DNA from 3 places in the Priestia sp. P1_B12_1 genome. Region 3 is predicted to be linked to each of the others. Evidence: riboswitches for the same ligand, from Rfam matches in the RefSeq annotation. Region 3 holds a riboswitch; each other region holds the start of a gene.
The links. Region 3 has a riboswitch for S-adenosylmethionine ahead of metK (methionine adenosyltransferase). Riboswitches for the same ligand answer to the same signal wherever they lie in the genome.

Region 1 (4,216 bases), on a different contig from region 3:
CAGTTTACTGTATTGTGATACTTCACGACCTTTTCGGTCAAAAATATACATCGTATTCGTGACACCTTGCTCTGTTTTTTTCGCAATCGAACCTGCCACAATATTTACTTCGTTTGTTTTAGCAAACTGAGAGATTAATTGCTTGGCTTGCTGCCCTTCATCATCTGCAATTTCGTCTAGCCGAGTCAAATCATAAGCTGTATCCCATAGCTCAGGAAGCACAAGGATATCAGGGTTTTCTTTCAGGGCTTCCGTCATTTTTTGTTCGATATATTTTCGGTTTTTAGTTGGGTTTCCAAACGCAATATCAAGCTGTAAACACGTAATTTTTACACTCACTTTATCATCCGTCCTTTTTTTAGTAGTTGAAAAAAATGACTTTACAAGTTGAGTATTACAATATATTATTTGTGACTAGAATTTCAAGAATTTTTTGAGAAGGTGTGCGATGATGAAACAATTTGAGCAATCGGAACTATTAAAAAGTTTACCAAAACAATTTTTTGCATCACTTGTAGGCAAGGTAGGAAAAGTAATGGCCCAAGGGCACGACGTTATTAACTTAGGGCAGGGAAATCCCGATCAGCCTACTCCTTCACATATTGTAGAAACACTGCAAAAAGCAAGTGCTAATCCTATGAATCATAAATATTCTCCATTTCGGGGGCACCAGTTTTTAAAAGAGGCCGTTGTGACTTTTTATAAACGAGAATATGGCGTTGATGTGGATCCTGAAAAAGAAGTAGCTATTTTGTTTGGCGGGAAAGGTGGACTTGTAGAAATCCCGCAGTGCTTATTAAACCCTGGAGATACGGTGCTGGTTCCCGATCCTGGATATCCTGATTACTGGTCTGGAGTAGAGCTTGCAAAGGCAAAGATGGAAGTGATGCCGCTCACGGCTGAAAATCATTTTCTACCCGTATACGAAGAGATAAGTGAACGTGCTAAAGAACAGGCAAAGCTCATGTTTTTAAACTATCCGAATAATCCTACTGGTGCAGTAGCAACGGCAGAATTTTTTGAAGACACCGTGGCGTTTGCTGCCAAGCACGATATTTGTGTGGTACACGACTTTGCCTACGGAGCAATTGGATTTAATGGTAAAAAGCCAATCAGTTTTTTACAGACTCCTGGTGCAAAAGAGACGGGAATTGAAATTTATACTCTTTCTAAAACGTATAACATGGCGGGATGGCGAGTTGGATTTGCTGTAGGAAATGCAAGTGTTGTAGAAGCTATTAATCTTCTTCAAGATCATATGTATGTCAGTCTCTTTGGGGCGGTTCAAGAGGCAGCAGCCGCAGCTCTGTTAGAATCTCAACAATGTGTGAATGATTTAGTTAAGCGCTATGAATCTAGACGCAATACCTTTATTCAAGGGCTTCGAGAAATTGGTTGGGATGTTACATCTCCAGCGGGCTCCTTTTTTGCATGGCTAAAAGTTCCTGAAGGATATACTTCTGAACAGTTTTCAGATTTACTTCTTGAAAAAGCTCACGTTGTAGTGGCGCCTGGAGTAGGCTTTGGAACATATGGTGAAGGCTATGTGCGCGTAGGACTGCTGACGGATGAAGAGCGTATGAGAGAAGCCGTATCTCGAATAAAAAAATTAAATTTATTTTAAAAACGCATTGACAATCCTTTTTGAGTTGGCTTAATATGTAAGAAGTTAACGAGATTAATAACCGATAAATCCTAGCGGTATTTTTTATTTAGTATATAATCTATGAATTTAATTTAAATAAATAGCAACTTTCTTATTAAGAGTAGGTGGAGGGACTAGCCCGATGAAGCCCGGCAACCGACTTAACGCATGTTAAGCACGGTGCTAATTCTTGCAGCAGCAGCTGAGAGATAAGAAGAGCAACGAAAGCCTCTTCTTAATCACAGAAGAGGCTTTTTTATTAACGATATTAAACAGCAAGGGAGTTTTTAGCATAATGAGTGAAATCGTTGCAAGCTACTTACTACATGATAATAAAGGAAATTTTTATAAAAAAGCGGAAGGAATTGCTTTAGGACTAACCGTCGGCTCATGGACAGATCTGCCGCTTTTAGATCAACAGCAGCTTCAAAAGCATAAAGGGCGCGTCGTGTCCGTAACTGAGCTTCAAGATTGCGAACGTGTAAACGGATATTTAGGCGGAGAAATTAAGCAGGCAATTGTCAAAATTGCTTATCCAACTGCCAACTTTTCAAGAGATTTACCGGCTATTTTAGTTACGGTTTTCGGAAAACTATCACTTGATGGAAAAGTGAAATTATTAGACTTGGATTTTCCTGATGAATTATTAGCTCAATTCCCAGGACCGCGCTTTGGAATAGAAGGTATCCGAGAGAAACTAGGCGTTTACGACCGTCCGCTTGTGATGAGTATTTTTAAAGGCGTGATTGGAAGAGATATGACGTACTTAACAACTCAGCTGCGTGAGCAAGCGCTTGGCGGAGTGGATTTGGTTAAAGACGACGAGATTTTGTTTGATAGTGAACGAACACCTTTTGAAGCTCGCGTTACAGAAGGGAAAAAAGTACTGAATGAAGTATACGAAAAAACGGGACACCGCACGCTGTATGCTGTTAATTTAACGGGTCGAACGTTTGAATTAAAAGAAAAAGCGAGAAAAGCAGCTGAGCTAGGAGCCGATGCTCTTTTATTCAATGTATTTGCTTACGGGTTAGACGTACTGCAGGCACTTCGAGAAGACGATGAAATTAACTTGCCGATTATGGCACACCCAGCTGTTAGCGGAGCGCTTACGCCATCAGAGTTTTACGGTTTTTCAAATTCATTACTGCTTGGAAAGCTATTGCGTTTAGCCGGAGCGGATTTCTCTCTGTTTCCATCACCATACGGAAGCGTAGCGCTTTCTCTTGAAGATACGACAGGCATTGCCTACGAATTAACGCGTCCTGTATACAAATATAAGCAGTCTTTCCCGGTTCCTTCAGCAGGAATTCATCCTGGAATGGTACCGCAGCTTGTGAAGGACTTTGGAATCGACAGCATTATTAATGCAGGAGGCGGAGTTCACGGTCATCCAGAGGGAGCTATCGGAGGAGGAAAAGCATTCCGTGCGGCGATAGATGCAGTACTCTCTCATCAAACATTAGCCGAAAAAGCTGAAGAATCAAAAGAGTTGCAAAAAGCTTTGCAACTATGGGGAACAGTAGAGGTGAAAGCATGACATCGTTAAAAATCTTTTGTGACTTTGATGGAACAATTACAAATAGCGATAACATTATTGCTATTATGAAACAATTTGCTCCTCCGGAGTGGGAAAGTATTAAAGACGACGTGTTGGCACAGCGCGTCTCCATTCAAGAAGGAGTAGGGCAAATGTTTGCCTTGCTCCCCGTGGAATTAAAAGAAGATATTATTTCTTATATTTTAGAGACGTCTGCTATTCGAGAGGGATTTGATGATTTTATTGCCTATACAAAAGAGCACCATATTCCGCTTTATATTGTAAGCGGAGGAATTGACTTTTTTGTAAAACCACTTTTGGAAAATCGAGTTGCAGAGGAAATGCTCTACTGCAATGGATCTGATTTTTCCGGTGAGCATATTTCCATTACGTGGCCTCATACATGTGATAAACAGTGTACAAATGACTGCGGCTGCTGTAAGCCAACGATTATTCGCCATCTTGCAGATGAAAGAGATCATACGGTTGTTATTGGCGATTCCATTACGGATTTGCAGGCTGCCAAATTAGCTGATACGGTCATTGCACGTGACTTTTTAATTAAAAAATGTGAAGAGCTATCTCTACCGTATCGTCCTTTTTCTACTTTTTATGATGTAATTCATCATTTACAAGAATTAACAGAAGAGGTGAAAGCATGAGTATCATGGCTCAGCAAAGGTTGCATGAGCTTGCGGATATAAAAGATGAGCTGGCAGAGCGCGATTGGTTCTTCGGTACAAGCGGAAACTTAGCAATTAAAGTGGACCAAAATCCAACAACTTTCTTTGTATCAGCAAGTGGAAAAGATAAACGAAAACGTACAAATGAAGATTTTTTATTAGTTGATCAATACGGAAAGCCTGCAGAAGACACGCATTTAAAGCCTTCTGCTGAAACGCTTCTGCACGTTAAGATTTACAATTTAACGAATGCTGGGTGCAGCCTTCATGTACATACAATCGACAATAACGTGATCTCTGAACTGTACGGAGATGAAGGCGTTATTTCATTCAAAGGTCAAGAAATTA
Region 2 (4,216 bases), on a different contig from region 3:
CCGATGTATACCGGTGTTGTTAAATGTTTGGTTGCTTCATATACCTCTTCAATTTGCTTAGTTGAATAGAGAGGCTGAGTAATGAAATAGTGAGCCCCGCAATCGATTTTCTTTTCCAAACGCTGAACGGCTCGGTCTAAGTGACGCACGTTTGGGTTAAAGGCAGCCGCGATGGAAAAATTGGTTTTTTGACCAAGCGGTTTGCCGGAATAAGATAGTCCTTCATTAAACTGAGCGATTAAACTAATCAAGTCAAATGAAGATAAATCGTAGACAGAAGTGGCGCCAGGGAAATCGCCAACTTTTGACGGATCACCGGTAATTGCAAGCACTTGATTCATTCCTAGCGTATGAAGTCCCATTAAATGAGATTGAAGTCCAATTAAATTTCGATCGCGACAGGTAATATGAATAAGCGGTCGTGCTTTTGTTTCTTGCTGCATCAGTGTTGCCATTGCCAAGTTGCTGATGCGAGGTGAGGCAAGAGAATTATCAGCTAATGTAATAGCATCTACGCCGACTTTATCGAGTGCTTTTGCACCTTCTAAAAATTTCGTCGGACCCAGCTGTTTAGGCGGATCTAGCTCGACGATAACCGAGCGGCGCTTCTTCACAATTTCATGCATATGAGGTTTATCCTGCTGCTCACGCTCTTGAACCGTAACGGCTGGTCTCATTTTAACGACTTTGCTTGTAATCGGAGGCAGGTCTTTTAAGGCAGATGACATTGCGCGTACGTGAGCTGGTGTTGTACCGCAGCATCCTCCAATTAAGCGAACCCCTTGTTCGCGGAATAAACGTGCGCTTTCTACAAAGTAGTCTTCATTCGTTTCATACTCCAGCTTTCCTTCCACATACGCCGGAAGGCTGGCATTAGGGTAAGCAGATAAGAAAGCACGATCAGGAAGCGGTACTTCTTCAAGAGACTGAATCATATGATAAGGACCTAAACGGCAGTTTAGCCCGACAACATCTGCTCCTAAGTCTTCTAATTCTTTTAATGCATCTGCTAAAGGACGCCCATCTTGCAGTACGCCAATATCATGCAGGGAAACGTGGGTAATAATAGGCTTATCCGTTTCTTTTCTTGCCAGTGTAAGAACGGTTTTTAATTCTTCGAAATCATAGTATGTTTCAAACAAAAGGCCATCCACGCCTTCATTTAAAAGCCAAAACATTTGTTCACGAATGCTTCGCTTAACTTCTTCTAAACTAATAGCGTTTTTTTGGAAAGAACGAATTCCGCCGAGTGTACCAACCACGTAAGCCTGATCTTTTGCAGCTTGTTTCGCTAATTTTACACCAGCAACATTGATGTCTTTGACTGAATCTTCTAATCCATAACGGGCAAGTTTTTGATAATTAGCAGCGTACGTATTTGTTTGAATAACGTTTGCACCAGCTTCTACATAGGCTCTGTGAATACGAGAAACCTCTTCTGGTTTGGTGATGTTTAGTTCTTCAAAACAGCTGTCAATACCGTGTGAGTAAAGGAGGGTACCAGTGGCACCATCCCCAATTAAAATTTTAGACTTTAAATCTTCAAGTAACCCCATGTCAAAACCTCCTTAAATTGTTCCGCTTCTATTTCACGATTGATTCGTTTTATGCAATATGCCGATAAAATAGAAAAAGTCTTCTTAAGAAGAAGACTTTTTTCGCCTTCTTATCTTCCAAGCAATAAATTGCTTGCTGGATTTAGCACCATGTCTCTAACGACTGGTTGCTGAGGTTTCAAAGGGCCAGTCCCTCCACCTCTCATGATAAGAATCAATTGTATATAATTGAAACATATTTTTTTAAATAGAAAGAATACTTATTTAATAATTTATCTGATTTTTAGAAATTATACAACAGTAAATTGTGAATTTCCAGCAAATATTGAGGAAAATTTAAAAGCTAAAGGGAAAATATCCGTATATTTTGTTTGAAAATGACTGTTATGTTAGGGGTTAAGGAGTTTTTTGTGAAAAATACAAAAAGAAAATGAAAAAGAAAAAATAAACGAAAAGGCACAAGCGCTGGGATATGCGTAGATTTACACGTAAAAAGGCTCGTCTTTTTTTTACCGTTTCTACATATAGTGAACTATGAAGGGTAGAAGGGTGATGGGCATGAAAAGGTGGAAACTCACGCTGCAGGTTGCTGCTACGTATGTAGGCACTGTTGTAGGAGCCGGTTTTGCAACAGGCAAGGAAATAGTTCAATTTTTTACACAGTACGGGGAACTTGGAATGGTCGGGATTTTGGTCAGCGGCTTGTTTTTTATTTGGCTAGGTTCGAAAATGATGCTGCTTTCGCACGCAATTGGGGCTTCTTCTTATCAGCAGCTTAATACATATTTATTTGGTGATGTGCTTGGAAAAGCGGTAAACGGTGTAATGATTGTCATTTTATTTGGAGTAACTTCAGTCATGCTAGCGAGTACGGGAGCAATAGGAAAAGAACAGTTCGGGCTATGGCCTCCTGTTGGGATGATTTTTACAATTGTTTTAACTTATATATTTATCGCCAAAGGAATTAACGGTATTTTAATGGTTAATTCTCTTGTTGTGCCGATGATGCTTTCATTTGCTTTTATCATCTTTGTGCCAAATATCAGCTATTTCTCACTGATTCAAACGAAGCCGGATTTAACGCTCGTCACGCAGTGGAAGTGGGCGGTTAGTCCCTTTTTATATATTTCCCTAAATCTAGCTTTGGCTCAGGCTGTTTTAGTTCCATTAGGAAGCTCCGTAAAAGATAGGAGCGTGATTAAAAAAGGGGCCGTAATAGGAGGATGTGTACTTACGTTTATGCTTGTTTCTACTCATCTTGCCCTTTCCAATTTGCCTTATTCATTTCAACTTGATATTCCGATGAGTGCCGTTGTTAAAAATATCTCAGCGTGGGTGAATGTTTTATTTACGGTAGTTGTGTTAGGCGAGATTTTTACTACATTGATTGGAAATGTATTTGGAATCGCTAAGCAGATTCAGTCATTTCTTCCCCTGAATGACAAACAAGCTTTTGCATTTATTATCTTGGCTTGCTTTATTATTGGGCAATTCGGATATGCCCAGCTTCTTGAGTTTTTGTATCCGATATTTGGCTATATTGGACTAGCTTTTGTATGGATGCTATGTATTAAAAAAGAAAAAATAAGCTAAAAGCTGGATTTTAAAGAATAGATGTGAAAAAACGAAGTTAAATGATGTGACAAGTCGATTTTACTTTGCTATAATGTAAAACAAATAAGACTCTAGCAGTCGAATATATTATCCTTCGGGGTCGGGTGTAAGTCCCAACCGGCGGTGATAAAGCGTATGCTTTTAAGCCCGTGACCCGTTTTCATACGATGTATGTTAGCGGTGGATCTAGTTAAAATCTAGAGCCGACAGTAAAAGTCTGGATGGGAGAAGGATCAGGAAGCACAGTTGTTTTTTTGTGTTGAATTAATAAGGGACACGCTCGCCTTTTTTAAAGCTACCCTTGTTTTTATACACAAAATATAACTGTTTATTTCGTATACAATTAGCGGAATTTTGCATAGATAAAACTGATTCAGCTCAGCCGACCCTTTGGACATTTGTTCAAGGGGCTTTTTTATTTTCAGTGGTTGGGGGAAAGATAAATATGAAAAAAAAGCAGCTGCTATTTCAAAACGGTATAAGAAGTTGGAATAGCGCCAAGGCAGGTGAAGAAAATGTTCACGGGTATCATTGAAGAAATTGGAAAAATAAAACGTATTCAAAAGGCCACAGAAGCAATTGTTCTTACGATTGATGCGAAGACCGTGTTAGAAGATGTGAACTTAGGGGACAGTATTTCAGTTAACGGCGTGTGTTTAACCGTAACGGCTTACTCTCAAAATGAATTTACGGTCGATGTCATGCCGGAGACGATTAAAGCAAGCACCCTTCAGCTTCTAACCGTTGGATCACGTGTTAACTTAGAGCGGGCGATGGCTGCAAATGGCCGGTTTGGAGGGCATTTCGTTAGCGGACACGTTGATGGAATTGGAACCATTGTAAGCAAAACACGCAAAGGAAATGCCTTTTATTATGAAATTCAAGTCGATCCTGAACTTCGTGAATTTATGATGTTAAAAGGATCTGTTTCCGTAGACGGAACAAGTCTTACTATTTTTGATGTCAGCAACCAATCATTTACTATTTCTCTTATTCCCCATACGGTGCTTCACACAGTCGTAGGAGACAAACAGCGAGGAGACAAA
Region 3 (4,216 bases):
AAGGTAGACATTTACATTATGTTCATCGATTTTCTTTCCTAGCATTTCTGCATAAGTTGTTGGAGCAAGAGGTAAGAAAGGCTCACCAAAGCATGTAGAGAAAGTAGCCTGTGGCGATGTTACGCCGCGCTCTGTTCCAGCTAACTTACTAGTGTATCCGCTAAGAAAATGGTACATTGCTTGTTCTTTTGTAAGCTTGCTGATTGGAGGCAAGACACCAAAAGCATCGGCAGTTAAAAAGACAATAGCTGTAGGGTGCCCAGCAACGCTTGGCAATACTGTATTATCAATAGAGTCAATTGAATAAGCGGCACGAGTATTCTCTGTTAAACTATTATCATTATAATCTGCTACTTTCGTATTTTGATTTAACACTACATTTTCCAGTACGGCGCCGAAGCGAATTGCATTGAAAATTTGCGGTTCTTTTTCTTCGGAAAGCTGAATGCACTTCGCGTAGCATCCTCCTTCAATATTAAATACACCAGAGCTTGACCAACCGTGCTCGTCATCTCCGATTAAACGACGGTTTGCATCAGCAGAAAGCGTTGTTTTACCCGTTCCAGATAAACCAAAGAATAATGCAACGTCACCTTCTTCTCCTACGTTAGCAGAACAGTGCATGGATAGAATATTGTTTTGAGGAAGCAAGAAGTTCATCACTGAGAAAATAGATTTTTTCATTTCACCGGCGTATTCAGTTCCTCCAATTAGCACAATACGTCGCTCTAACGAAAGAATAATGAAGGTTTCAGAGTTCGTCCCGTCTGTTTCAGGATCAGCTTTGAACGTTGGAGCTGCTACAATTGTAAACGGCTTCACATCATCATTTGTTTTTTGTTCGGCTGAAGGGCGAATGAATAACTGCTGAGCGAATAGGTTGTGCCATGCAAATTCATTAACTACTTGAATTGGTAACTGATACTTTTTATCAGCTCCAGCATATCCATTAAAAACAAAAAGTTCATCCTGCTTCTTTAAGTGAGTTAAGACTTTTTTGTATAGCGCATCGAATCGCTGAGCAGAAATTGGCTGATTGACAGGTCCCCATTCAACCGTTTTTGAAGACACAGCATCGCTTACAATAAATTTATCTAAAGGAGAGCGACCTGTATATTTTCCGGTTTCGACTGACACAGCACCTGTAGAAGTCAGCGTTCCTTCGCGTCGAGCTAGAATTTTTTCAACAAGTTGTGGAACAGATAATTGGTGTTTTGTTGTTTTTAATTGAAGCAAACCATTTAATTCGATAGACATATCAACAGTACTCATGTGCACTACCTTCCTTTTTTAGCTATTATTTATTCATTAATGTTTGAAATTTATAATTAGTATAACACATTTATTTAATTATTCTATACTATTTAACTAAAAATGTTTGTGTATTATAAAAAAATGTACGTTATACCTATTTTAGACACATGTATATGTGCTAGAAGCGAAAAAAGTGAAGCTGTTTTAAGTAAAAGCCTCATTTTGATCTGTCTTATTAACCAAACTTAGTGATAATTCTTAATAAGATGTACTATTTCAGAATTTGAGTATGTTACATTAAAACAGATTCAAACATAAAGAGATGATTTCCATTTGAATGTTGTTGACAGTGAAGCGCTTTTTCATGTATTATATGTCCTTGAACGGATACTCTCTTATCCCGAGCTGGTGGAGGGACAGGCCCTATGAAACCCAGCAACCATCGTCATTTTTTTGTGTAGACGATAAGGTGCTAACCTGATGCAAGGGCACAACCTTGATCGATAAGAGTGAAAGGCTTATGTAGAATTTGATACCTTTCCTCGATACAAGGAAAGGTTTTTTTATATTTTTTAACGTGTAATGAAAATAAGGGAATGAGTACCGTATCACAATGTATCGTATTTATAAGGAGGAAAACTGATGTCAACACAACGTCGTCTGTTCACGTCAGAATCTGTTACAGAGGGACATCCCGATAAAATTTGTGACCAAATTTCTGACTCAATTCTTGATGCTATCCTAGCAAAGGATCCAAATGCTCGTGTTGCTTGTGAAACAAGCGTAACAACTGGTTTAGTTTTAGTAAGTGGTGAAATTACAACTTCTACTTACGTGGATATTCCTAAAACAGTTCGTGAAACAATTAAAGGAATTGGCTATACTCGTGCAAAATACGGATTTGATGCTGAAACTTGTGCAGTATTAACATCTATCGACGAGCAGTCAGCTGATATCGCTGCTGGTGTAGACCAAGCGTTAGAAGCACGTGAAGGTCAAATGTCAGATGAAGAAATCGAAGCAATCGGAGCTGGAGACCAAGGGTTAATGTTTGGTTATGCATGTAACGAAACAAAAGAATTAATGCCTCTTCCAATTTCATTAGCTCATAAACTTGCTCGCCGTCTAACAGAAGTACGTAAAGAAGAAATTCTTCCTTACCTTCGCCCGGATGGTAAAACACAAGTAACAGTTGAATATGATGAAAACAACAAACCTGTTCGCATCGATACAATTGTTATTTCAACTCAGCATCACCCAGAAGTAACGTTAGAGCAAATTCAACGTAACTTAAAAGAATATGTGATTAATCCAGTTGTTCCAAACGAGTTAATTGATGAAAATACAAAGTATTTCATTAACCCAACAGGACGTTTCGTAATCGGCGGTCCTCAAGGAGATGCTGGTTTAACTGGTCGTAAAATTATCGTTGATACTTACGGCGGATATGCTCGTCACGGCGGCGGTGCATTCTCTGGTAAGGACGCAACAAAAGTAGACCGTTCAGCAGCTTATGCAGCTCGTTATGTTGCGAAAAACATTGTAGCAGCTGATCTTGCTGATAAATGTGAAGTACAACTAGCATATGCAATTGGTGTTGCACAACCAGTATCTATTTCAATTGATACATTCGGTACAGGAAAAGTTTCTGAAGAAGTACTAGTAGACGTAGTACGCAAAAACTTTGACCTACGTCCAGCAGGCATCATTAAAATGCTTGATTTACGTCGCCCAATTTATAAGCAAACAGCAGCTTACGGCCACTTTGGTCGTACGGATGTGGAGCTTCCTTGGGAGTTCACAGACAAAGCGGAAGCATTAAAAACTCAAGCTTTAGCTAAATAATAAAAAAATCTCCGTGAAAACGGAGATTTTTTTTATGCCCATTGAATACCTGCAGCAGATTTTTCTACGACACCTTCATATTCTGAAAGCAAATGTTGAAAAATGGCGTCCCATGATTGAGTAAGAGCGTATTGCCTCGCTGCATGGCCAAAGTGAAGCCGCTGATGCAAATCATCGAGTAAATCTGTAATAGCCGAACTGAATTCTTCTAAGGAGTGAGGTTTGCAAAGGTAGCCGTTTCGCCCGTGCTGAACCATCTGTTTAACTCCTCCTGCATTTGCTGCCACTACAGGAGTTCCAGAAGCAAGAGACTCCAGTACAACATTTCCGAAGGTTTCTGTTTCTGAAGGAAAAACAAACAAATCAGATGATGAATAGATATGAGCAAGTTGCTTACCTTCAAGGAAGCCTGTAAATGTCATATGCTCAGATGCTTGCTGCTGCATTTGTTCTTTTAAAGGGCCGTCTCCTACAATAACCCAGTGAATTTGATGCCGGATATGATCCGGTAGAGATCGTGCGATTTTTATTAAAAAATCAGCGTTCTTTTCTTTAGCTAATCTTCCTACATACGTTAAAATGTAGGGCTTTTTAATATTGTATTTAATACGAATATCAAAGCGGTCATAGTGGGGATGAAATAATTTATGATTTACTCCTCGCGACCAAATAGCTACGTTGTGAAACCCTTGTTCTTCTAGCTGCTGTTTGGTCACTTCAGAGGGAGCGAATATTTTTTGTACAGGTTTATAAAACCATTTCATATATTTTTGCAGTGGTACACGCATTTTTTCAAGTTCATAGTGAGATAAATAATCATCAAAATTGGTATGATAAGAGCCGACAAGAGGAACACCTAATCTTTTCCCGTAATAGGAGCCGCAAAGCCCCATTGTAAAAGGAGTGGCCAAATGAATAATAGAAGGATTGAATTCCTGCAGCTGCTTTTTAATTTTTAGAACGTTTGGCAATGAAAAGCGGCTGTTTGGATAAAGAAAAAACGGCATGCTGGGCGAACGGTGAACATCCGTTGAAAATGACTGATCATGAGCAAATTCAGGAGCAAATACCTGGATGGGAATTTGCTTTGATTTGACGTACTGAGTAAATTGATAAA

Region 1: another riboswitch for S-adenosylmethionine. It lies ahead of mtnW (2,3-diketo-5-methylthiopentyl-1-phosphate enolase); the one in region 3 lies ahead of metK (methionine adenosyltransferase).
Region 2: another riboswitch for S-adenosylmethionine. It lies ahead of AC1D0Y_RS08995 (bifunctional homocysteine S-methyltransferase/methylenetetrahydrofolate reductase); the one in region 3 lies ahead of metK (methionine adenosyltransferase).

The regions. Positions count from the first base shown of each region.
Region 1 is NZ_JBFTZR010000002.1:653,496-657,711, forward strand. Features, by position in the region: gene AC1D0Y_RS08760 (carbon-nitrogen family hydrolase) at 1-339, opposite strand, end outside; gene AC1D0Y_RS08765 (pyridoxal phosphate-dependent aminotransferase) at 452-1,624, shown strand; SAM riboswitch class I at 1,755-1,861, shown strand; gene mtnW (2,3-diketo-5-methylthiopentyl-1-phosphate enolase) at 1,941-3,185, shown strand; gene AC1D0Y_RS08775 (2-hydroxy-3-keto-5-methylthiopentenyl-1-phosphate phosphatase) at 3,182-3,847, shown strand; gene AC1D0Y_RS08780 (methylthioribulose 1-phosphate dehydratase) at 3,844-4,216, shown strand, end outside.
Region 2 is NZ_JBFTZR010000002.1:698,139-702,354, forward strand. Features, by position in the region: gene AC1D0Y_RS08995 (bifunctional homocysteine S-methyltransferase/methylenetetrahydrofolate reductase) at 1-1,556, opposite strand, end outside; SAM riboswitch class I at 1,664-1,770, opposite strand; gene AC1D0Y_RS09000 (YkvI family membrane protein) at 2,115-3,149, shown strand; FMN riboswitch at 3,257-3,407, shown strand; gene ribE (riboflavin synthase) at 3,686-4,216, shown strand, end outside.
Region 3 is NZ_JBFTZR010000001.1:1,054,232-1,058,447, reverse strand. Features, by position in the region: gene pckA (phosphoenolpyruvate carboxykinase (ATP)) at 1-1,272, opposite strand, end outside; SAM riboswitch class I at 1,647-1,764, shown strand; gene metK (methionine adenosyltransferase) at 1,897-3,099, shown strand; gene AC1D0Y_RS05455 (glycosyltransferase family 4 protein) at 3,132-4,216, opposite strand, start outside.